One region of the Bacillus sp. LQ16 genome, then DNA from elsewhere that is predicted to be linked to it. Evidence: riboswitches for the same ligand, from Rfam matches in the RefSeq annotation. Region 1 holds a riboswitch; each other region holds the start of a gene.
What was found. A riboswitch is a leader RNA that binds a small molecule or an ion and turns the genes downstream of it on or off. The one in region 1 is predicted to bind S-adenosylmethionine.

Region 1 (5,759 bases):
TACTATCTTGCCAGCTCGCTAACGCTTTTGGCTCACCAAATCTACTCGACATACCGCCCGCTAATACAATTCCAGCCCACTTACTCATTGGCGATGCAGCTCAAATGTAATATGGCCTAATTCCGGTAAAATTAATTTATTCATCGCAAGACGAACCGCTCCGCTCGACCCTGGCATCGAGAAAACTACTTTGCGTCCAATTGTACCGCCAATTGCTCTACTTAACATTGCGCTGCTTCCGATATCTTCTAAATAACTAATCATGCGGAACAGCTCACCAAACCCGACAATCTCTTTATCTAATAGAGCTGACACTGCTTCGATTGTTACATCACGCTTCGTAATACCAGTACCACCATTTGTTAATACAACATCTACATCTTCCCTATGATAACCAGCTAACACTGCTTGCTGAATACTTTCTTTATCATCTTTTACAATTTCATAAGAGGTTACTGTATGGCCCGCTTCTTTTAACAATTCATGTAATAGTTGTCCGCTCTTATCCGTTTCTTCCGTACGTGTATCGGAAATCGTAACAATCTTGCAACGCACTTCTTTTGGAGCTTGTTTTTTATGTTCAGTTACACTCATTTTTTATCTTTCCTTTCTTAAAGACTTTTCTTCATTTTATCATACATATCTTTACACAATTATGTATGAAGCCAATCATGCGCCATGATACAATATAAGTATACTAACCCACAAAAAGGAAAGTGCACTTTCTTATACTCCTAGACTACACATCTTTAGCTACTCTTTATATTTTCTACATAATAGAATTCAATTTTAAAACTTGTACTAAAAAATAAATTGGAGGTCTACATAGTATGGAACTTTATAAAAAATTAACAACAACATTCATCCTCTTATTCATCGCTTCAATCACTGTCGGCTTTTCCTTAAAAGGTGCAATTCCATACGCTACATTAGTAAGCATTATATTCGCGACACTATTTTTACTAAGCAGTGCCTTTTGCGCAGGTAAAGCACGTCAAATGAAAGGTTGATTGCATATGTTCCAGAAGAAACCCACCCTTTGTAAATCATGTAAAAAGGAAATACAAACGTATGAAAAGGCATGACTAATACGAAAAAGTATATTGAGCTAGAAGGCGAAGTATATTGCAAATCATGCATTCAAATTGTAAGTAAAACGAAATAAAAAAAGCTTTGCGCTCACCGCGCAAAGCTTTTTTTCATATATTATAGACCAGCTTGCTCTTTTAAAGCTGCAGCTTTGTCTGTACGTTCCCATGAAAGATCTACATCAGTACGTCCGAAGTGGCCGTAAGCTGCTGTTTGTTTGTAAATTGGGCGACGTAAGTCTAGCATTTTAATAATACCAGCTGGGCGAAGATCGAAGTTGTTACGAACTAGTTCTACTAGTACGTCTTCAGATACTTTACCTGTGCCGAATGTATCAACTGAAATTGATACTGGTTGTGCTACACCGATTGCGTATGCAAGTTGTACTTCTGCTTTGTCAGCAAGACCAGCTGCTACGATGTTTTTCGCAACATAACGAGCTGCATATGCTGCAGAACGGTCAACTTTTGTTGCATCTTTACCAGAGAATGCACCGCCACCGTGGCGAGCGTATCCACCGTAAGTATCAACGATGATTTTACGTCCTGTTAAACCAGCATCACCTTGTGGTCCACCAATTACGAAGCGGCCAGTTGGATTAATGAAGAATTTCGTTTCTCCATCCATTAATTCTGCTGGTACTACAGCTTTAATTACGTGCTCTTTTAAGTCGCGATCGATTTCTTCCCATGTAACATCTGGGTGATGTTGTGTAGAAATTACGATAGTATCAACACGTACTGGTTTACCATTTTCATCATACTCAACTGTAACTTGCGTTTTTCCATCTGGACGTAAGTATGATAATGTATCATCTTTACGTACTTCAGTTAAACGGCGAGCTAATTTGTGAGCAAGCGAGATTGGAAGTGGCATTAACTCTTGTGTTTCATTACATGCGAAACCAAACATTAAACCTTGGTCTCCTGCACCAATTGCCTCAATCTCAGCGTCAGTCATTTGACCTTCGCGTGCTTCTAGCGCTTGGTCAACACCCATAGCGATGTCAGCAGACTGCTCATCGATAGATGTTAAAACAGCACAAGTTTCTGCATCGAATCCGTATTTTGCGCGTGTGTAACCAATGCCTTGAATTGTTTCACGAACGATTTTTGGAATATCTACGTAAGTAGAAGTCGTAATTTCCCCCGCTACCAATACTAAACCAGTTGTTACAGTTGTTTCACAAGCTACACGTGCATTTGCGTCTTTTGATAAGATCGCATCTAAAATTGAATCAGAAATTTGGTCACAAATTTTATCTGGATGTCCTTCAGTTACAGACTCAGATGTGAACAGATGACGTTTTTTTGTCATGTGGTAAACCTCCCTACAGTAATTGTATATATTGTACGGAACTCATCCTTAATTTGCCACAAACTGCGACATACATTTATTCTCCCACACAAGCATACAGAAAAACCTTTCCTACTTTACATAGAGGAAAGGTTTAATTTGCTACTTGCATACTGCTTTTTGCCCTTCGCTCTTATCGTTCGAGACCTGTAGCCTCGCACAGGTTTTAGCACCTATTCACCTGCATTTATCAATACAAGTGAGGTTGCTGGGCTTCATCGGGCCTGTCCCTCCGCCAGCTCGGGATAAGAGAGTATCCGTCCCAACCTATACTAAAGAAATGATATTCATTTGTCAATTAATATTCACATTTTCCTGAAAGTTTTTCTCAATACGCCTGAAATGAAATATTAATAGGGAAATAATGCATTCACACAAACAAAAAGAAATAAATAGTATACATTATTTATATAATTGTGTTATACTCTTGTTGGGGATTACGAGAAATATTTCATTAAATGAAAAGGATGGTATATAAATATGAGTACTGTGAATGTCCAAATTGGTTTACACGAATTATTGAACGGAAGCAATGCACAGATTCAACTAAGTGTTCCGCAATTAGTGGAAAAAGTATTAATGCGAAATGAAGGGAAATTAACTTCGACTGGTGCCGTTTCTGCTTCAACTGGAAAATATACAGGACGTTCTCCTAAAGATAAATTTATTGTGAAAGAAGCATCGGTTGCTGACAAAATTGCTTGGGGAGCTGTGAACCAACCGATTTCTGAAGAACATTTTAATAAATTATATACTAAAGTTTTAGAATACTTAAAAGAAAAAGAAGAGTTATTCGTCTTCAAAGGATTTGCAGGCGCTGACCGCAATTACCGCCTACCAATTCAAGTTATTAACGAATATGCATGGCACAATTTATTTGTACATCAATTATTCATTCGTCCAACTGAAGAAGAATTAACAACTCATGAATCAGAGTTCACAATTGTTTCTGCACCGAATTTCAAAGCTGATCCAGCTGTTGACGGTACAAACTCTGAGGCATTCATTATGGTTTCATTCGAAAAACGTATCGTACTAATTGGTGGTACAGAATACGCTGGAGAAATGAAAAAATCAATCTTCTCTATTATGAACTTCTTATTACCTGAACAAGATATCCTTTCTATGCATTGCTCTGCAAACGTAGGTGAAGAAGGCGACGTAGCACTATTCTTCGGTTTATCTGGAACAGGTAAAACAACATTATCTGCTGATCCAAACCGTAAATTAATCGGTGATGATGAGCACGGTTGGTCTGATAACGGTGTATTCAATATTGAAGGCGGTTGCTATGCAAAATGTGTAAACCTTTCTCACGAGAAAGAACCACAAATTTTCGATGCAATCAAATTTGGATCTGTTTTAGAAAACGTTATCATTAATGACCAAACGCGTATCGCCGACTACAACGATACTACTTTAACAGAAAATACTCGTGCTGCATACCCTATGCATGCGATCGACAATATCGTACTGCCAAGTGTTGCTGGACACCCAAATACAATTATTTTCTTAACTGCTGATGCATCTGGCGTATTGCCTCCAATCAGTAAGTTATCAAAAGAGCAAGCTATGTATCATTTCTTAAGTGGTTACACTAGTAAACTAGCAGGAACAGAGCGCGGCGTTACATCTCCGCAAGCTACATTCTCAACTTGCTTCGGTTCACCATTCTTACCACTTGATGCATCTCGCTACGCTGAAATGCTTGGTGAAAAAATCGAGAAACACGATGCGAAAGTATTCCTAGTAAACACTGGCTGGACTGGCGGCGAGTACGGAGTTGGTAAACGTATGAACTTGGGTTATACTCGTGCAATGATTCAAGCAGCATTAAGCGGCGAACTTGCAAAAACTGAAACAGCTAAACATGACATCTTCGGTCTTGAAGTTCCACTTCACGTACCAGGTGTACCTGACGAAGTGTTAATGCCTGAACAAACTTGGGCTGATAAAGCTGCTTACAAAGCAAAAGCAATCGAGCTTGCAAATGAATTCAAAGAGAACTTCAAAAAGTTCGAAAGCGTTTCTGAAGATATTATTAACTTAGGCGGTCCAATCGCTTAAATTAAAACTTTCTGTTGGAATAACCCTTTACTCATATGAATAAGTGTCGTGTAACCGTAAAGTTTCGCGTACTCACCGACAAAACCCAATGCGGCTTAACGGTTACACACACTTACATAAAAAAGAAGCTTACGTGAAAACGTAAGCTTCTTTCTATATCTTATATAAAGTGAAATGCTAATCTCTTCATCTGTGACCTAGATTATAAAATTACAGCTTCGAATATATACATTATATCCCTACTCGCTACATCTCTCGGGTTTCACATCGTATGGGGTTAAAAAAGGCCCTGACCGCTTCTATTCGTGGCTGGATCATCTATTCCATCTAAAAAGAAGTCTTTTATCTTTTTATCTCTTTTAGCTCTTTGTTAGTTCTTTCTCATCTTTCATGCTATAGTATCCTAAATTCACAACGATTAAGAAATAACCACCCATAATCCCTACTGCAAATGCCCACATAACCATGTGGTGCTCAATTTCGTACATAATAATAGCACCCAAAATGGCAGCTGCAAAACGGTTAAACATACCGAGTGTCGGTGCTTTCGTCTTCTTTACAATACTATCTCCAAGCTTCTCAATTCTTCTCCCTAAAAGCCAAACGCAATACATACTTACAATAAGCCCAATTCCAGCGCCTAAAAAGTGTGCTGAAAACGGTGTTAACATCCAACCTAGTAACAAAATACCTAGTATATAATACGATTGGATTTTAAATGATCTTAGTGACATACTAATCATGCTGTACCTCTCTTCATTCGTTCTTATCTATCCGACAAAAAATTTCTTTCAAATTCATATTCTTTACATCCATTTCACTCAAATTAAAAACAACATAAACAGTATGTTTATGTTGTTTAAATGTTTTTAGAAAATAATATTATACAAGATTTCAAACATTATATTCTCATATTTTGTGACGGTTTTTCAAACTTTTTTCGTCCATTTATGAAAAAAATGATATCAATCTATGAACATACGGATATGATGTAATAAGCACACAAATAAAGGGGGCGTCTAATGATTTATTTTTTAATGGCTCTCATTCACCTCATTATCCCTGCACTTATCGGACTTTCATTGTATTGGTACACGAAAAACCATAGCATTTTTTACGCTGTCCTCGGTGTTCTTCTTCCAGGTATTATTCTTATTACACTCTTCCGTATTCCATTTTTAAACTTAATCCCACTTATTACTGCTATCTTATTTCTCATCTTCTTACCAAAAATAAAAAAATAGGAA
Region 2 (5,759 bases), 1.2 Mb from region 1:
ACATATAAAATTATTAAGGAACATCAAGGGAGTATCACGATCCAAAGTAGTCTAGGAGTAGGAACGAAAGTAGAAATTTTTCTGCCGACCGTTTAATGTATTGGGAGAAAAGATTTTTCAGAAAAGTGTTCTTGTTGTGTAAATATAAACATTTTATAAAATGTTTCAAGAAGGGTTTTTTTTATAAAATACTTCGTTTATAATGGAGGAAAATATCGACATGAGATTGATTGCTCATGTAACGGTTCAGTAGTGTTATGAAAAGATAAGAAGGGGTGCACGCGCATCCTTTTTTCTATGCAGATATTATGAAAGAGGTGGTATGATGGAATTAACATTAAATTCGACTGTATGTTTACACACGATTCAATTTCGAAAAGAGCAAAAGAATTATATTGTAAAAGATACAATTACAGGAGAAAAATATGAAATGCCGCCACTTTGGATTGATGCATTGGCAATGATGCGTGACGGTTTTTTATTGGGGGAAATTGAGGAGAAATTAAAAGAAGAGTATCCATCCGAAGAAGTGAATATGTTAGCATTCACGAGGCAACTGTTAGAACTAGAACTTGTTGAAATGGTAGATGGAGAAGAGATAGCTTGCACAAAGAAGAAAGAGATAGATTGTTTAGCTTGGGTGCGTCCCCGTGTGGAACAATTCTTTCTTAATTTAAATAGAAAATATAGAAGCAAAGACCAATAGTGGCCTTTGCTTTTTTTATAGGCTGTGTTTAAAAAATAACAGCAAATGCTCTTGCGAAAGCACCGTCACTATTTTTAATTTTTAAAGGTGCTGCTGAGAAAAAGAAACGTTTTGTTTCGATAGCATCTAGATTTGTTAAGTTTTCAATTAAGTAAATATTATTCCCTAGTAATATGTGATGAATCGGTGATGTTTCTGTTGTGACTTCATCAGGAGAAATGAAATCTAAACCGATAGATTTTACTTTTAATCGCACTAGTTCTTTAGCTAATTCTTCAGAAAGATAAAATGCTTCTTTCTCATAAGCTTCTGTATTCCATTTGGTGGATAGATTAGAATGAAAAATAACAATATCACCTTCTTTTATATCAGCATTATGCAATACTGCCTTAGGTAATTTTCGTTCTTGAATATGTGTTACATCTATAAGAACAGCTTCGCCTACAAATTGATCCAGCGGTAATCGATCGATGGTCGTTGCGCCTGAAATAAAATGCGCAGGGGCATCACAATGCGTGCCAACATGAACGACAGAATGAAAATCTGTAACTTGATAGCCTGATTCTTCAACACTTGTAACAGCTTCTAGTTGTATTTTAGGTGTTCCAGGAAATTGAGACATATTATTTTCAAATGTTTGCGATAGATCAATTACTTTCATTTTACATACCTCCAATATATGTTTTTCAAATAATAAAAAGCTCATCCTTCAGTATCAAGAAAGATGAGCTTTACATGCTAGTTGAGTTTTATCTTCCAAAATGCAATGCATTTTGCAGGAATTAGCACCTATTCAGTTTGTATAAACTGAGGTTGCTGGGCTTCAAAGGGCCGGTCCCTCTGCCTCTCTTGATAAAGAAGTATTCAGTTTTTAAAATCTGAATTTTCCGATAGTTAAATTGTAATTCATTTCCTTTTTTCGTGCAATACAAAATAGGTATTCACCCAAATAAAGCTGCTCGCATATTGTAGCTTATGTAAATAGAATGCTGCGAAGGAGTGAGTGCAGTGACAGGAAATATATTAAATTATTATGCTGGTGGTAATACAGCTAGGGGATTTCACAATTTATACGAAGAGAATTTAAAAGGATTAGACAGAGTATTTATCTTAAAGGGTGGCCCAGGAACGGGAAAATCTTCTTTAATAAAGGCAATAGGTCGTGAATGGATTGAAAAAGGATATGATATTGAATTTTTGCATTGTTCTTCTGATAATAAATCGGTTGATGGTGTAATTATCCCAAAATTAAAAGCAGGAATTGTTGATGGGACATCGCCGCATGTTATTGAGCCAAAAATGCCAGGAGTTGTTGAAGAGTATATAAATTTAGGAATTGCTTGGGACTCAGATAAACTAAGAAAGCAGAAGTTAGAAATTGAAAGATTTGTTTCAGAAGCAAGCAAAGCTTTTCAGTCTGCTTACGCACGTTTTAAAGAGGCATTGGTTATACATGATGAGTGGGAGAAGATATATATTGATAATATAGATTTTAATAAAGCAAATGAACTAACCAATCAGCTAATCCAGAAATTATTTGCAGATAAAAACGGGAGACAATCGCTTGTAAAACATCGTTTTTTAGGAGCTGCTACACCGAAAGGAGCAGTTGATTTTGTTCCTAATTTAACAGAAGGGTTACCACATCGTTATTTTATAAAAGGGCGCCCAGGCTCTGGAAAATCAACGATGCTCAAAAAGTTAGCTAAGGCAGCTGAAGAAAAAGGATTTGAAGTTGAAGTATATCATTGCGGATTTGACCCGCATAGTCTTGATATGGTTATCGTAAGAGAATTAGGCTTTGCAATTTTTGATAGCACCGCACCACATGAATATTTTCCAAGTCGCGAGGGTGATGAAATTATTGATATGTATGCCCTTATTGTTACGCCAGGGACGGATGAGAAATATGCGAAGGAAATTCGTGATGTTTCCATTCAATATAAAGCAAAAATGAATGAGGCGATGTCTTTCTTAGCGAAAGCAAAATCGGTTCGTGATAAATTAGAACGAATTTATATTGCTGCTATGGATTTTTCAATAGTAGATGCATATAAAGAGGAGATTCAAAAAGAGTTTGAACGAATTGCTACTACTGTAATCGAAAAGCAACAATAGACGTTTCATTAGGCTGTCAGTAATTTCTGACAGTTTTTTTGGTATGTAGTAAAATTAGTATTGTATTTGTCGAATTTCCAAGGAAATAATCAAAAAATGGAGGTGTTATGCAATGAGAGAGAAAATCGAGTTGGAGTTAGAAAGAATTGAAAAAGAGAATGATGTGAAAATTTTATTTGCGGTAGAATCAGGGAGTCGTGCTTGGGGTTTTCCATCGAAAGATAGCGATTATGATGTTAGGTTTGTTTATATACACCCGGTAGAATGGTATTTATCAATTCATGACAAACGAGATGTAATTGAATATCCAATTAGTGATGATTTAGATATAAGTGGTTGGGATATTAAAAAGGCGTTGCAACTATTCGCGAAGTCGAATCCTGCTTTACTTGAGTGGATTCGATCACCAATTTTTTATTCGAAAAACTCTAATTTTCCAGAACTACTTCAACAGATGAGTGAGAAGAATTTTGATCCAAAAGCAACGATATATCATTATTTACATATGGCGTCGAAAAATTATCGTGAATTTTTGCAAGGTGAGAATGTAAAGCTGAAAAAGTACTTTTATGTATTACGTCCCATTTTAGCTTGTAAGTGGCTAGAAGAGAAAACGACCTTACCTCCTGTAGAATTTGACCGATTGATTAAAGAATTATCATTAGAACGTAGCGTATTAGATGAAATTGAAAAGTTGTTAATAAAGAAAAAAGCAGGTACTGAATTAGATGTTGGATTGAAAATTAAGGTGCTAAATCAATTTTTAGAAGAACAAATTCATTACTATCAGCAATATGTAAAAGGAATTGAAAAGGGATCAGGAATCGATATTGAGAGTTTAAATACATTGTTTCGAGATATGTTGTTTGAAGCATATGAAAAAGAGCACAAGTAAGTGAAGTGACCCCTAAAAGTTAGACACGGTTATTTCATTAGGCAGCTTGATAAAAATGAGTCCGGTATTGTACCGGGCTCATTTTTAATTTTGCCTTAATCCGTTTCGTATTATAATAATCTATATATTTTTCTAATTCTATTTTAAAGTGCTCTACATTTTCAAATTCTTTTATGTAGAGGAACTCCGACTTCATAATCCCAAAGAAATTTTCTATTACTGCGTTGTCGTAACAGTTGCCTTTTCGAGACATACTCTGGACGATAGCTCTTGATTCAAGTGTACGGACGTACTGTCTCATTTGATAATGCCATCCTTGATCTGAATGCATCAGTAGCTGGTGGGTTTCAGGTAAACGTTCCAATGCTTTCTCTAACATGTCTGAAACAAGCGAATACGTCGGTCTAGAACCAATTGTATAGGTAATAATTTCACCATTATACAAATCTAATACAGGTGATACATACAGTTTTTCTCCAAACAATTTAAACTCTGTGATGTCTGTTACCCACTTTTGATTCGGTGCATCTGTATGAAAATTACGCTCTAAAATATTAGGTGCAATTCTACCGACTTTTCCTTTATAGGATTTATATTTCTTCATACGCACAACACACTTTAACCCAAGCTCTTTCATAATGCGCTGAACCTTCTTGTGGTTCACTTTCTGGCCACGATTCGTTAATTCATCACGAATGCGACGGTAACCATAACGACCTTTATTTTCCTCATAAATCGCTTTAATCTCAATTTTCAAATCGGCATCTACATCTGGACGATTCATTTTCTTTACTAAATCATAATACGTGCTTCGAGGAATAGTAGCTAGCTCCACGAGTGCCTTCACCGAATATTTATGCCTTAATTCATAGACTACTTGCGCTTTGTCTTGTTTTGTGATTTTTCCTTGTTTTGAACTAAGGCATTTAACTTTTTTAAGTACTCATTTTCCATCTCAAGCTGTTTAATGCGTGCTTCAAGTGCTTCGACTGACCCTTCAGCTAAAGGTTGTTTTAATTGTTTATTTGAATCTTTTTTCATGGATGGACGCCCCTTTTTCTTAGATTGAAGGGCATCAATTCCTTGTGTTTCGAGCTGTTTTTTCCAAACAGAAATCGTTGAAGGGGCAGGAATATTAAAGATAGCTGCCGTCTCAAATAAGGACATACCGTTTTCAATCATAAAGTTTAGTACGTCTAGTTTAAATTGTTGTGTGTAATTTGTACATCGTTTTAGAAAAGCTTCCAGACCATTCTGTTTATATTGGTTTACCCAATTCAAAATGATTGTGTCATTTATACCGAGCGATCTACCTATTTCTCGATAACTTTCATTTCCGTTCAAATAACGTAGAACGATTTGTATTTTTTCATCAGCTGTAAATTTAGCCATAGAAAAACTGCACCCCCAATTGTTAGACTGTGTCTAACAATTGGGGTGCAGTTCAGTAAGTTTGTGCTCTTTTTATTTTGTAGGAATGAAGAAAACAGATATAGCTGCGATAAGACCTGCAAAGGAGAATAAGTAAAAATTCCATGCTAAGTCATATTGCATTGTCATAATAATACCGACGAGAATTGGGCCAGCAATTGCACCAACTCGGCCAAGCCCCAGTCCCCAGCCTAAGGAGGTAGCTCGGATATGTGATGGGAAGTATTGTGTTACATATGCATTTAATATTTGAGTAATACCGACTGATCCAATACCAGCAAGGCCAATTAAAAGATAAATGATTGTAACAGATGGTTTGATTGTTAATAGTCCGATACATATGGCTGCCATAAGATAAGAGATGCTAATAACAATTTTTGCTCCTATACGATCAGCAATTGCTCCAGCGAATAATGCGCCGATAGCTGCGGTAATATTTAGCATAAGTAGAAATGACAGACTAGACCCAAGAGGATATCCTGCCTGGCGCATCATCTGTGGTAACCAAGTGTTTAAACCATATATTAAAAACATTCCCATTATATAAGTGATCCAAAAAAGTAGCGTTGCTTTTATGTATTCTTTTGAGAATAAAGTGAAAAATCCATT
Region 3 (5,759 bases), 1.2 Mb from region 1:
TGGCGGTCATATTGGTTATGGCATTCGCCCTTCTGAAAGAAGAAAAGGTTATGCTACGAAATTACTAGCATTATCATTAGAAAAAACGAAGGAATTAAACATCACGAAAGTACTTGTCGTTTGCGACGCAGTGAATACCGCTTCTGAAAAAACGATTTTACATAACGGCGGGCTTCGTGATGATGATTTCACTGAGGAAGATGGGATTGTAGTAAGAAGATATTGGATTGAGCTATGAATGATCATAAAGAAGCGAGAAAGTGATTATACACTTTCTCGCTTCTTTTACACTGTTTCTATTTCAAACTGCACTGTAATACCACTTGGATCTACCACCGCAAACCCATTTGTAGTTTCATTTATTTCATGTTGTTTTTCTATTAATCTTTCTTTCACTTCATCTAACGCTTCTTTATGCGGTAGTACAATCGCATATACCTTTAGTCCAGTTGCATGTACTGGTGGGTGTGGATTGTTTACTCCGTTCCACGTATTTGCACCAATATGGTGATGATATCCCCCTGCTGAAATAAATAAGCAATCCTCTTCACGCTGTTGTACTTCAAAACCTACTGTTTCCACATAAAATTCATGTGATTTCTCTACATCAGCTATTCGTAAATGTACGTGCCCAACGACAGTATTAGCAGGCAAACCAGCAAACTCATAATCAACGAGTGTTGCCAATTCTTTTAAATCAAGTGGTGTACTTCCTCCTGGCCCTTCTCCCCATTGATCGCGCGGACGGTCTGCATAAATTTCAATACCATTCCCCTCTAAATCTTGCAAATAAAAAGCTTCGCTATATGTATGATCACTTGCACTATTAAACCTTGAAATTGGTAAAATTTCATTTGAATATGTATAACGCCCTTCTTGCTCAGCCGGGCTGTCAATTACATTCTTATTACGAAGAACCCCAAATAGCGCAGAAGCAAAAGCTTCACGAGTCGGAACTAAAAAGGCTACATGATATATACCAGTCGTACGCGGTTCTTGCAGTACCCCGTCCTCTAACTTTTCAAGAACAAGTAACGCGTTCTTTCCACCTTTTCCAGATAAATATGCTTTATTTCCCTCTTGCTTAATTACCTCTAAGCCTACAACATTTTCATAAAAAGCAATTTGACGCTCTAAATCTTTCACTTTAAATTCAACATGACCAATACGTGTTTTCGGATGAATTTGTACCATGAATAACTTCCTCTCTAGTTTCCTTTAATTTTTTATATCAGTTGATAGGCGATAACTCCATTCAACGAATACACCTTAATTTTGTTTTTTCGTAGCATCAACTTTTAGCCATTTTTTCGATATATCACTTAATGTGCCATCTTTTTCTAATTCTTTCAACGCCTTATTTATATCTTCTAACTTTTCACTCTTTTTTGCAAATGGAAATGCAATCTCTCCCCATTCAAGTGGACCAAATCCTATTTTGACGTTGTCCAATTTCGCCTTTGTTATAGTTGTTTCTACTTGAACTTTATCATTATAATAGGCATCGACGCGTCCAAGTCCTACTTCATTCAATTCCGCTGTCGGATCCTCTGAGAACGTTTTAATTGTAAAAGCATTATTTTTATTTAATGCTTTTAATTCTTGCTCTCCAGCTGTACCAAGCCCGACACCTACAGTCTTACCTTTTAAATCTTCTAGCGATTTAATGGTATGATTATCTTTCTTCACCGCGAATACAGAACCAGAATACACGTACGGAATTGAAAAATCATATTTCTTTTTTCTTTCCGGAGAAACTGATAGTTCATTTGCAATTGTATCAATTCGTCCTGAATCTAATAAACCAAATAACCCCTCAAAATCAGAAACATTCCATTCTACTTTATACCCAGCCTTTTTAGCAGCCGCTTCAATAATTTCAGCATCAAAGCCTTTTACTTTCTCACCCTCTTTAAAAATAAATGGACTACGACCTGCAGATGTCCCAACTTTTACTACTTTTTCATTTGTTGTTTCGCTTGCTGTATTTGAACCACAAGCTGATAAAACTCCAACTGATACTGTTAATGCTAATGTTAGTAATAATGATGATTTCCTCACAATTCTTCCTCCTAAATAACGAAATGATTGCCTTCTTCTGAAGCATTCAATTGTCGTAAAAACTTTTTCGTACGTTCATTTTGTGGGTTTCGGAAAATTTCTTCTGGTGTTCCCTGCTCTACAATAATGCCATCAGCCATAAATATAACGCGATCCGCCACCTCTTTTGCAAAATTCATTTCATGTGTAACAACAACCATCGTTATGTGCTGTCTTGCCAAGTCTTTAATAACTTGCAATACCTCATTCACCAATTCTGGATCAAGTGCGGAAGTCGGTTCATCAAACAATAATACTGCGGGATTTAAAGCCATTGCCCTAGCAATCCCTATCCTTTGCTGTTGCCCTCCTGATAACATTGTTGGATAAAAATCTTCTTTATCAGCTAAGCCTACTTGTTTTAATATTTTTCTCGATATTCCCTTTGCCTCTTCTTCACTTTTTTTCTGTACAACCGTTAATGCCGTTGTAATATTTTGCAATGCTGTTTTATTTTTAAATAAATTATAATTTTGAAAAACCATTGCCGTTTTTTGACGCAATTGTATTATTTCTTTTTTATAAAGTCTCTTCGCATGAATCTCTAAATCTTCAATTCTAATACTGCCATCATTCGGTTGTTCTAATAAGTTTAAACACCTTAATAATGTCGATTTACCCGAACCAGAAGGTCCAATAATGACTACTACTTCTCCCTTATTTACAGTAAGTGAAATCCCTTTTAGTACTTCATTATGTTTGTAAGACTTATACAAATCTCTTATCTCAATCATATATATCACCTCATTTCTGTTACAAATATGGTGCATCAAGTTTCTTTTCTAACTTTTTCTGTCCCCAGCTAATTACGATTGTAATAATCCAATATACTATCGCTACCGCTAAATAACTTTCCATATAACGATATGATTGTGCCGCTAGCATTTTCGCTTGTGCTAAAATTTCAGCCACCCCAAGTGCAAAAGATAACGAAGATTCTTTTAACAATCCAACAAAATTATTTCCAAGTGACGGTACTGCGACACGAATAGCTTGCGGAAAAATAATTTGTCGCATCGCTTGCGCCTTTGTCATTCCAACTGATAAACAGGCATCCATTTGCCCTGATTCCACAGCATTTAATGAACCTCGAATAATCTCTGATAAATAAGCAGCATTATTTAAACTTAGGCCAATTAAAGTTGCTTGCATAGCTGTAAGCACTGTAAATGTCGGAAAGATTTGTGGTAATCCGAAATATAAAACAAACAATTGAACTAATAACGGGGTTCCTCTAAAGAAAGAGATATACACTCTTGCAATTGAATATAAATATTTCGTTTTATTTTTCGTTATGATCGCCAAGCCGATCCCTATAACGAAGGAAATAATCATTGAAACTACAGTAATCCCTAAAGTTATGTATACATATTTAAATAATTGCGGAAAACTTTCTAAAAAATACGTTACATCAAACTTCACTCTATCCCCCCTCTCTAAACAAAAAACTCTTCTTACGCATATAAGAAGAGTTAAATGTGAATCCATTTCTCCTCATCTTTCAAACGCCTATTGCGTTCGCTGGAGTTAGCACAGTACTTTGATACAGCCTGTTGCTGAGATTTCATCGGGCCAGTCCCTCCATCTCTCTTGATAAGAAAACCAATAAATTTTTCCATTTATTTAGTTGTTATTATGAAGAATACACCCCATTACTAATAATGTCAATAAGAAAACTATGAATTAAATTTAATGCTTTTTTTAGACTGTCTTACTCCTATTAAATTTCCTCCTGTTCATTATATCTTGAGGTGTAATATTGATTGCACAAAAAAGCCATTAATTCTATCAAACTTAGAAATAATGGCTTTTTTATAAAGGTATTATACTTATCTCATTTTATGTACTTCAGCAACTAGCTTTCCACCCTGAATGCCCATATAAAGCTTCACAGGTGCATCATTCGTATTTTCAAATACTAAATCTAAATATGGATATGCAATTGTAGCATCTCTTCCTTGTGGAACATAACCTACCGTTTTAGAATGTGTAGTTCTCTCCACCATTTTCAGGCCAGCTTGATCTGCTGCATTGTATAAAGTTGAAGATGTTTGACAAACACCACCGCCATATCCATCTACTAATTTACCATCAACTATTTCTTTCCCTAATTGATATCCTTTATCTGGTGTCGTATCACCGATTAATGAATTAAAAGAGAAACGGTCTCCTTTTGCTAACACAACTCCATTTATGCTCGCTGCTGACAAACGAATATTCTCAATACGGCCACCTGTTGAACCACCTAAGTTCGTTTCATATCTACCAATTACCGTACCATTTCCTTGCGCATCACTTAATGTTGCGACTGGTTTTTTCTCCACAATCGGCAACTGATACGTAGCATCCCACATACCAACGTTTAACAATTTATCTACTAATTCTTTTTCCATTAATTCATAAGAAGGTTTTCCTTCTTGCCAACTTCCATCAGGTGCTATACGTGAAGGAACCATTTTTTTGTCGACGCTTTTTCCAACCTCACCAACAACCTTTGTTACAGACTTTTTAAATTTCGCTTCATCTTCAAAATAGCCTAAACCAGATAAATCTAATTTTTTCACTTCAGTACCAGTTCGACCATCAACTAAACTAATAGTATCTTGCACTTCTGCTTTAGCCTCTACAGTGTGCCCACCAATATCACTTACCAATGCAACATCACTTACTTTTGCACCACAACCACTCACTACAGCTACACATAACACCCCAACTAATATACCCTTTACTTTACGGAACAATATACTCTCTCCCTTTCCCCAACATCACTATTATGTATTTATTTCATTTTTATGTATGTTTTGTTACAATCATTTTACAATATGTTTATAAAATGTTACAAGTTATTTTTCACTCTATATAAATTACTCTTTTCTTTTATAAATGTCTATACATATTTACATAAAAGTTTGAGTTTGATAGAATTGTAACTTTTATGTAAACTCTCTCTTTTATCCAGTATATACCATCAAGCAAAAGAAATACAAATCAAAAACCCTCAAGCTATTTTTTATAAAGTGAAACTTTAATCAGTGGGGTCTTACTGCCCGTTAATGCGGGATAAAGAAAAATCCCGTCAACATAAATAGGTATTTGCCGTGCCACCGCTCCGCTTTTGCACATACATTATGGTGAATTCAACCTATTTTAAAGAAATGGAGGATGTTATTATGTATCCCTACAATCCATATGATCCATATAATCAATATGCGTACCAACAACCACAGTATGACTTACAAGCACAATATCAATCTTATATAGATCAAGCAGAGCAAACGAATCCATATGACCAAAATAGACAATTCCAACTTCCAATCTCTTTTCCTGGCACTGGAAATCGTCAATTAGAAAGACGCGTAAATGAGCTTGAACAAAGAGTACGTCAACTAGAAAATACAGTTGAGCGCCATACACGTAGACTAAACCGCTTAAACCAACGTTTACGTACAGTAGAAAACAGACTAAACATTCCATTCGCAGCATTAGAAGACGGATTTTAATCGAGAAAATAAAAATTATATAAGGAAGGGGCTCCCCCTTCCTTATATAAATTGACGAAAGTTTTTTCCATCTCTATACTGATAAGAGTTAATGAAATGAAACAAGGTGATAAATATGGATTTTGAAATAAATTATCTTTCCTTTTATGTTGTACAAGT
Region 4 (5,759 bases), 1.4 Mb from region 1:
GAACCGTTTATTTTATCATGTTTACTAACTGTTTTCGTTATCTGCTTTGGTATGTTTGCGACTCACCAAACACCTGTAGAAATGATTAATCACTGGGGTAATGGAATTTGGGGACTCCTCGCCTTTTCTATGCAAATGGCACTTGTACTCGTGACTGGATCTGCTTTAGCAAATGCTCCTCTTATTAAAAAAGGATTAACGAAAGCTGCCAGACTACCGAAAACGAATGGACAAGGTATTATTGCCATTTCCATTGTAAGTTTACTTGGTGCATACATAAACTGGGGCTTTGGAATTGTTGTATCTGTTTTATACGCAAAAGAAGTGGCAAGGCAACTGGACGGATTAGATTATAGACTAGCAATTGCCTCTTCTTACTCTGGATTTCTCATTTGGCATGCCGGTCTTTCTGCCTCTATCCCTCTTACGTTAGCAACAGGCGGTGAAACGTTAATTAAAACGACTGCTGGAAGTATTAAAGAGGCAATTCCGATAACAGAAACGTTATTCTCACCATACGCTCTCGTTCCAGTTATTATTTTTCTCGTTACGATGCCTCTCATTAATAAAGCGATGCATCCAGATGAAAAACATACGATAACTGTAGATCCTAGCGTGTTCCATGAAGAAGCTGCTGCTCAAGAAGTAGAAAAAAATACATTCGCTGAAAAAATGGAAAATAGCATCATTATTACACTTTGCGTTGGATTGTTAGGTCTCATTTATATTTTCAATTACTTTTATACGAAAGGATTTAATCTTACTCTCGATATCGTGATTTTTATGTTATTAATTGCTGGACTTATTTTCCACCGCACTCCGATTCAGTATATTCGCGCTTTTTCAGACTCTACGAAAAGTGCCTCTGGCATTTTACTTCAATTTCCGTTTTACGCAGGAATTATGGGCATGATGATTGGAGCAAATAGTGAAGGACTTTCACTTGGAGGAGCTATTTCTAATTTCTTTATTAGCATTTCAAACGAATCAACTTTCCCGCTCTTTACTTTTTTAAGTGCTGGTATCGTTAATATTTTCGTTCCATCTGGTGGCGGTCAATGGGCCGTGCAAGCACCAATTATGATTCCAGCTGGCGCTGAACTTGGTGTACCTGCTGCAAAAACTGCAATGGCCATTGCGTGGGGCGATGCTTGGACGAATTTAATTCAACCTTTCTGGGCATTACCAGCATTAGCGATAGCTGGTTTAGGTGCTCGTGACATTATGGGATTTTGCGTTGTGAACTTACTATATGCAGGTTTTATCATTAGTCTATGCTTCTTATTTATTTAAACGAAAAGCTAGTTTTATACTAGCTTTTTTACATAATAAATGACTTATTTCCCACGCGATTTATAATCTTCTCCCACTCTAACTCCGTAAGATGTAATGACTCAAATGCAAAAAAATCTTCGCAAATTTTTCCAATCAAGTATGGATGTTCCCTCAAAAAATTCCACTGTAACGCTTTAGGAAGAAAATATGTTTCATATTCTTTACTTCCCCTTACTACCTCATCTACTTCTCTTTCACAAATTCCTCTTATTAAATAATCATTTCTTAACTCTATTTGAATTTGTTGAAATGTATCGCTGCATTTTTTCAATTGAAGTAAACACGTAATATACTTTCGAAAAAGTTCGTTATCATACTGACAACAGTTTATAATACGATCGACTTCATTCATAATGTACGAGCCTTTTCTTCTATTTGTAATAACCATTTTTCGCGCTTTGATACTTTACTCGTTTTCACAGATTGAAACACTGACCGTTTTATATCACGAATGCCACAAAAACGTAAAACACCTCTCTTCATCATAATCCAATCTGCTGATCGATATAACAATGCGACGTACCATAGAGGCGAGTCTAACGTATTAATAACCCACGCTTTTTTCCCTTGCAATAATCCTTTCGGCAGAGCCCCTTCATATTTATAAGCAAATTCAGCTACGAAAATACGGTCAATAAAACCTTTTAAAATAGCTGGCATCCCCCACCACCATATTGGATAGATGAATAGAATTGTATCTGCTTCTTCTACTAACGTTCTGTATCGAGCTGTTTCTTCTTCATTTACTAAATCACGTCTTTTCTTCTCTTCATTAAATACGAGGACTGGATCAAATTGTTCTTTGTATAAATCAAGTACGGTAACTGAATGATTTGTTTCCTGTAGTCCTTTTTGCACATGATTTAAAATCGCCGCATTAAAACTTGAAGGACTAGGATGAGCGTATACAATTAGTACGTTCACTACATAACAACTCCCTCTATAAGTTAAAGTTTCCCCTTCTTTAACATCTTCTCTACAATTTGCATGTTTTTCGAACTTTGCAACAGTCGATTTAATACAGTAAGTAACTCTTCTTTTTCTAAATCTTTCAGTTTCTCTTTAACTGCACTCTCACCAGCACCTTGAATATCATAAACAACTGCCGCCATATGTTTACAATAATTTTCATACGGACATTCGCAACTACTTTTTGAAAAATCTTCGAGATCAATAACTACTTCATAATTCCCTGCATTTCCAGTAACGAAAGCAAACACTTTGTTATCTTGTATTTCAACATCTTCTACATGTCCATCTTCATAATATTCATATCCCTTATCTACAACGTACTTTGGGATCCATTTCGTTATATCTTTTAATAAGTAAGCGTACATAATTGTACCCCTTCCTTTAATTCCCTTTTGACTTCCAAACCCCTGCATGTTATTCTAAGAACTGTTAAATAGCAAGTCTATTTTGCAAAACGACTGACACCTATTCGGCGAAGGTGTCTCTTTTCATTTGCAGCCGATACGAATTGCCTCTTTCAGGCACATTCAATTTTTGACACTACACACTCAACACCATTCCCTGTATCAGGCTGCTTAAGCAGTCTTTTACTCTACATACTCCGTTATTTTAAAAAAAAGAGAGCTTAGCTCCCTTTTCTCGCCTTATAAAATACCCCTTTTTCAGTATAGAGATATTCATCAGCTAATGTAATTTTCCCATCCAGTTTCAGTTCATCTAATAGTCTTGATAAATAAAATTGATGTAACATCTTTTTCGTGAATTTTCCTTCATGATGCGAAACGATATGTTCTTGAATATCTAACAATGATATTGGCTTATCTTGCTCTATCATATATTCATAAACTGTACTACGCAGTTTTACGTATTTTTCGAGTGTCACAGCAATGCGCAACCCCTTTCTTCTTAATATAAATTTTCGTAATCGGTTTTTTTGCAACAAAAAAACCTCTCCGATAAGAAGAAGTTACGTATATATCTTCGTCTTATCTCCCAGAACAAATATGTTCTGCTGGAATTAGCACCTGCATCGCGGTTGCTGGGTTTCATCGGGCCAGTCCCTCCACCTCTCTGGATAAGAAAATATTCACTTAATTCTTACTATACGTAATTTCATTTTAATTGTCAAACAAATATAACAAATAATATTTTCTTCTTTACTGTTCATACTATACATATATGAATATGCAAGGAGGATTATGAAATGCATCAAAATGCTCGCGGATATGTACAAGATTCTTTTCAATCATTACAAGAAGCAAAACATTGTTTAGAAGAAGCATTACAGACTGTTGAAAAAGATTTTAATCGCGCTCGTATTGAGCAATCCCTTTATGCGATCGAACAAGCTATTCAACGCTGCGATTACACCGTTCACATTTTAGAACAAGATTGAAAAAACTTCCCATCATAAGGTGGGAAGTTTTTTCAAATGGCATACTTCATAATTATTGCCGTTATGATTAAAAAATATACAGAATTCACAATTTCTAAAATCCCTACTTTTATAATAGAAATTTTTTTGCCATACAATATAATGGCTCGAATGACACTTGGTATAAAAATAAGGGAGCACCACGGATTAATTGCAAATACAATGATTGTTAATAGAATATGATAACCCCAAGATATAAAACGATACTTCGGATTATTTTTCTCACGTATCATCGTTTTCACATAAAACGTACTACCTAAAAAGTATAAGAATGAAATAAGTGCAATGAATAATGCTGTATGATCGATTTGTTTCATTGAAAAATAATAACTAATTAACCCACCAACACAAAACACAATGATCGCACAAATATCATTTAATAGTGCCCTTTCATTTTTTTGACGAGCATAATGCATATTTACTATAAATAGTGGAATCATGACTATTACGAATAAAAGAATGCGCCATTCATATAATAGAGAAATCATCCCAAATACGAACGCAATAATAAAATATACAATTGAAGCATGTAAATACTCTTTTTTTCGTTTTTGTTTTATGTGCATAAGGAATGGATACGTAGCTAAATAGATAAAGAACCAAGCTATAAACAATGGAATGTGATATATAGTAGGTTTTCCAAGTATGACACTTAATAGAAATGGTATAGCAAGCATCGCCCATGCACCATGTTGCTTCGGAATAACTAACTTCATTAACTATACACCTCCCTTTTGAAAATAGTTCTCACCTATTATTATACGAATAATTTTATATAGTAACGGATATATATTGGACTATTTTTTGACAATAAAAAATGCTCCTTACAATATGTAAGAAGCATGAAAGAGGCAAACGAATATGTAAGTCGCGACCCTACCTTATATGAGTATGCTTTTCTATGCTATGTTATGCTTATCTAATATACCGTATTTCTTTTTAAATCTTGTGAGAATCGTAATCCAAGAAGTACTAAATAATAGTAAGAAGACAACATTCGAAATTGCATGGCTCAAATCGAAATAAAAACTTGCGATGTAATACGAAATGACTGTTTCCCACGTTGCCTCTCGTATAAAACCGAGAAGTCCCCAGAAATTCATAATCCAGCCAAATAAAAATCCAACAAACAATCCGTACAGGAGTCTTCCCCATAGCTTTTTCATTAAAAATGTATTACGCAATAATCCAGCTATAAAACCAATCATACCCCATGAAAACATTTGCCACGGCGTCCACGGACCTTGCCCTAAAAAGATGTTAGACACAATCGCTGCTGTTGCACCGATCATAAAACCCGCTTCACTTCCAAACACAATTGCAGAAACGATAATAACAAAAGAAGTTGGTTGTACACTCGGTAAAATAGAAAATGGTACGCGGCTAACTGCTGCAATTGCTGCTAATACAGCAACGAGAACAATTTCACGTGAAACAAACGCCTTTCTTTCAAAACGGATATAGAAAGGTAACATAATAACAACTAATAAAAACAAACTACTTAACATGTAATAACCGTCCATAATAAGTGTAGTAAAGAGTAATGTGCCTATTATTACTGCAAAAATACATATTATGAATGCAACATATCGTTTGGACACGCTTCGTACACATCCTCCCACGTTAATGCATATGGCAATTCTTTTCGAATGAATCGATTGATAGATGTTGTATAAAAGAAGTTGCCGCTAAAAAATTCTTTCGGTGCATCATTCATAATGACTGTCCCATCAAATAACATCATACATTGATCAACGTATTTCGCAGCGAACTCAATGTCATGCGTTGCCATTACAATTGTTGTTCCTTCTTTTTGCAGCTTCCTAAATAGTTCTCCTACTCTTTCTTTCTTCCATGGATCTAATCCCTTTGTCGGTTCATCAAGTAATAATAACGTTGGCTTTGATAATAACGTTGTACATAATGCAAGAAGTTGTTGCTCTCCTCCGCTACAATCATGCGGATGGCGTTCTTTAAGCGAATACAACCAAAACTGTTTTAGCGTATCTTCTGCTAT

Region 2: it holds a riboswitch for S-adenosylmethionine, as region 1 does, so the genes downstream of both, AC3EMB_RS02115 (cyclase family protein) here and metK (methionine adenosyltransferase) in region 1, are expected to answer to the same signal.
Region 3: it holds a riboswitch for S-adenosylmethionine, as region 1 does, so the genes downstream of both, AC3EMB_RS17220 (amino acid ABC transporter permease) here and metK (methionine adenosyltransferase) in region 1, are expected to answer to the same signal.
Region 4: it holds a riboswitch for S-adenosylmethionine, as region 1 does, so the genes downstream of both, AC3EMB_RS15970 (hypothetical protein) here and metK (methionine adenosyltransferase) in region 1, are expected to answer to the same signal.

Annotation. Positions count from the first base shown of each region.
Region 1 is NZ_CM173491.1:4,632,369-4,638,127, forward strand. It holds gene AC3EMB_RS23445 (molybdenum cofactor guanylyltransferase) at 1-88, opposite strand, end outside; gene AC3EMB_RS23450 (MogA/MoaB family molybdenum cofactor biosynthesis protein) at 85-594, opposite strand; gene AC3EMB_RS23455 (hypothetical protein) at 831-1,010, shown strand; gene metK (methionine adenosyltransferase) at 1,207-2,406, opposite strand; SAM riboswitch class I at 2,576-2,697, opposite strand; gene pckA (phosphoenolpyruvate carboxykinase (ATP)) at 2,926-4,512, shown strand; gene AC3EMB_RS23470 (ATP synthase subunit I) at 4,872-5,255, opposite strand; gene AC3EMB_RS23475 (hypothetical protein) at 5,535-5,756, shown strand.
Region 2 is NZ_CM173491.1:409,621-415,379, forward strand. It holds gene AC3EMB_RS02105 (ATP-binding protein) at 1-96, shown strand, start outside; gene AC3EMB_RS02110 (hypothetical protein) at 326-706, shown strand; gene AC3EMB_RS02115 (cyclase family protein) at 735-1,367, opposite strand; SAM riboswitch class I at 1,453-1,565, opposite strand; gene AC3EMB_RS02120 (PRK06851 family protein) at 1,715-2,824, shown strand; gene AC3EMB_RS02125 (nucleotidyltransferase domain-containing protein) at 2,937-3,719, shown strand; one part of gene AC3EMB_RS02130 (IS3 family transposase) at 3,757-4,658, opposite strand; one part of gene AC3EMB_RS02130 (IS3 family transposase) at 4,658-5,111, opposite strand; gene AC3EMB_RS02135 (MFS transporter) at 5,184-5,759, opposite strand, start outside.
Region 3 is NZ_CM173491.1:3,435,668-3,441,426, forward strand. It holds gene AC3EMB_RS17200 (GNAT family N-acetyltransferase) at 1-238, shown strand, start outside; gene AC3EMB_RS17205 (VOC family protein) at 286-1,194, opposite strand; gene AC3EMB_RS17210 (amino acid ABC transporter substrate-binding protein) at 1,270-2,061, opposite strand; gene AC3EMB_RS17215 (amino acid ABC transporter ATP-binding protein) at 2,073-2,834, opposite strand; gene AC3EMB_RS17220 (amino acid ABC transporter permease) at 2,854-3,522, opposite strand; SAM riboswitch class I at 3,592-3,700, opposite strand; gene AC3EMB_RS17225 (VanW family protein) at 3,930-4,841, opposite strand; gene AC3EMB_RS17230 (hypothetical protein) at 5,271-5,600, shown strand; gene AC3EMB_RS17235 (DUF3900 domain-containing protein) at 5,716-5,759, shown strand, end outside.
Region 4 is NZ_CM173491.1:3,185,125-3,190,883, forward strand. It holds gene AC3EMB_RS15950 (short-chain fatty acid transporter) at 1-1,293, shown strand, start outside; gene AC3EMB_RS15955 (group-specific protein) at 1,322-1,687, opposite strand; gene AC3EMB_RS15960 (NAD(P)H-dependent oxidoreductase) at 1,684-2,259, opposite strand; gene AC3EMB_RS15965 (SWIM zinc finger family protein) at 2,283-2,672, opposite strand; gene AC3EMB_RS15970 (hypothetical protein) at 2,933-3,250, opposite strand; SAM riboswitch class I at 3,291-3,389, opposite strand; gene AC3EMB_RS15975 (hypothetical protein) at 3,512-3,703, shown strand; gene AC3EMB_RS15980 (YwiC-like family protein) at 3,736-4,458, opposite strand; gene AC3EMB_RS15985 (ECF transporter S component) at 4,642-5,343, opposite strand; gene AC3EMB_RS15990 (ABC transporter ATP-binding protein) at 5,316-5,759, opposite strand, start outside.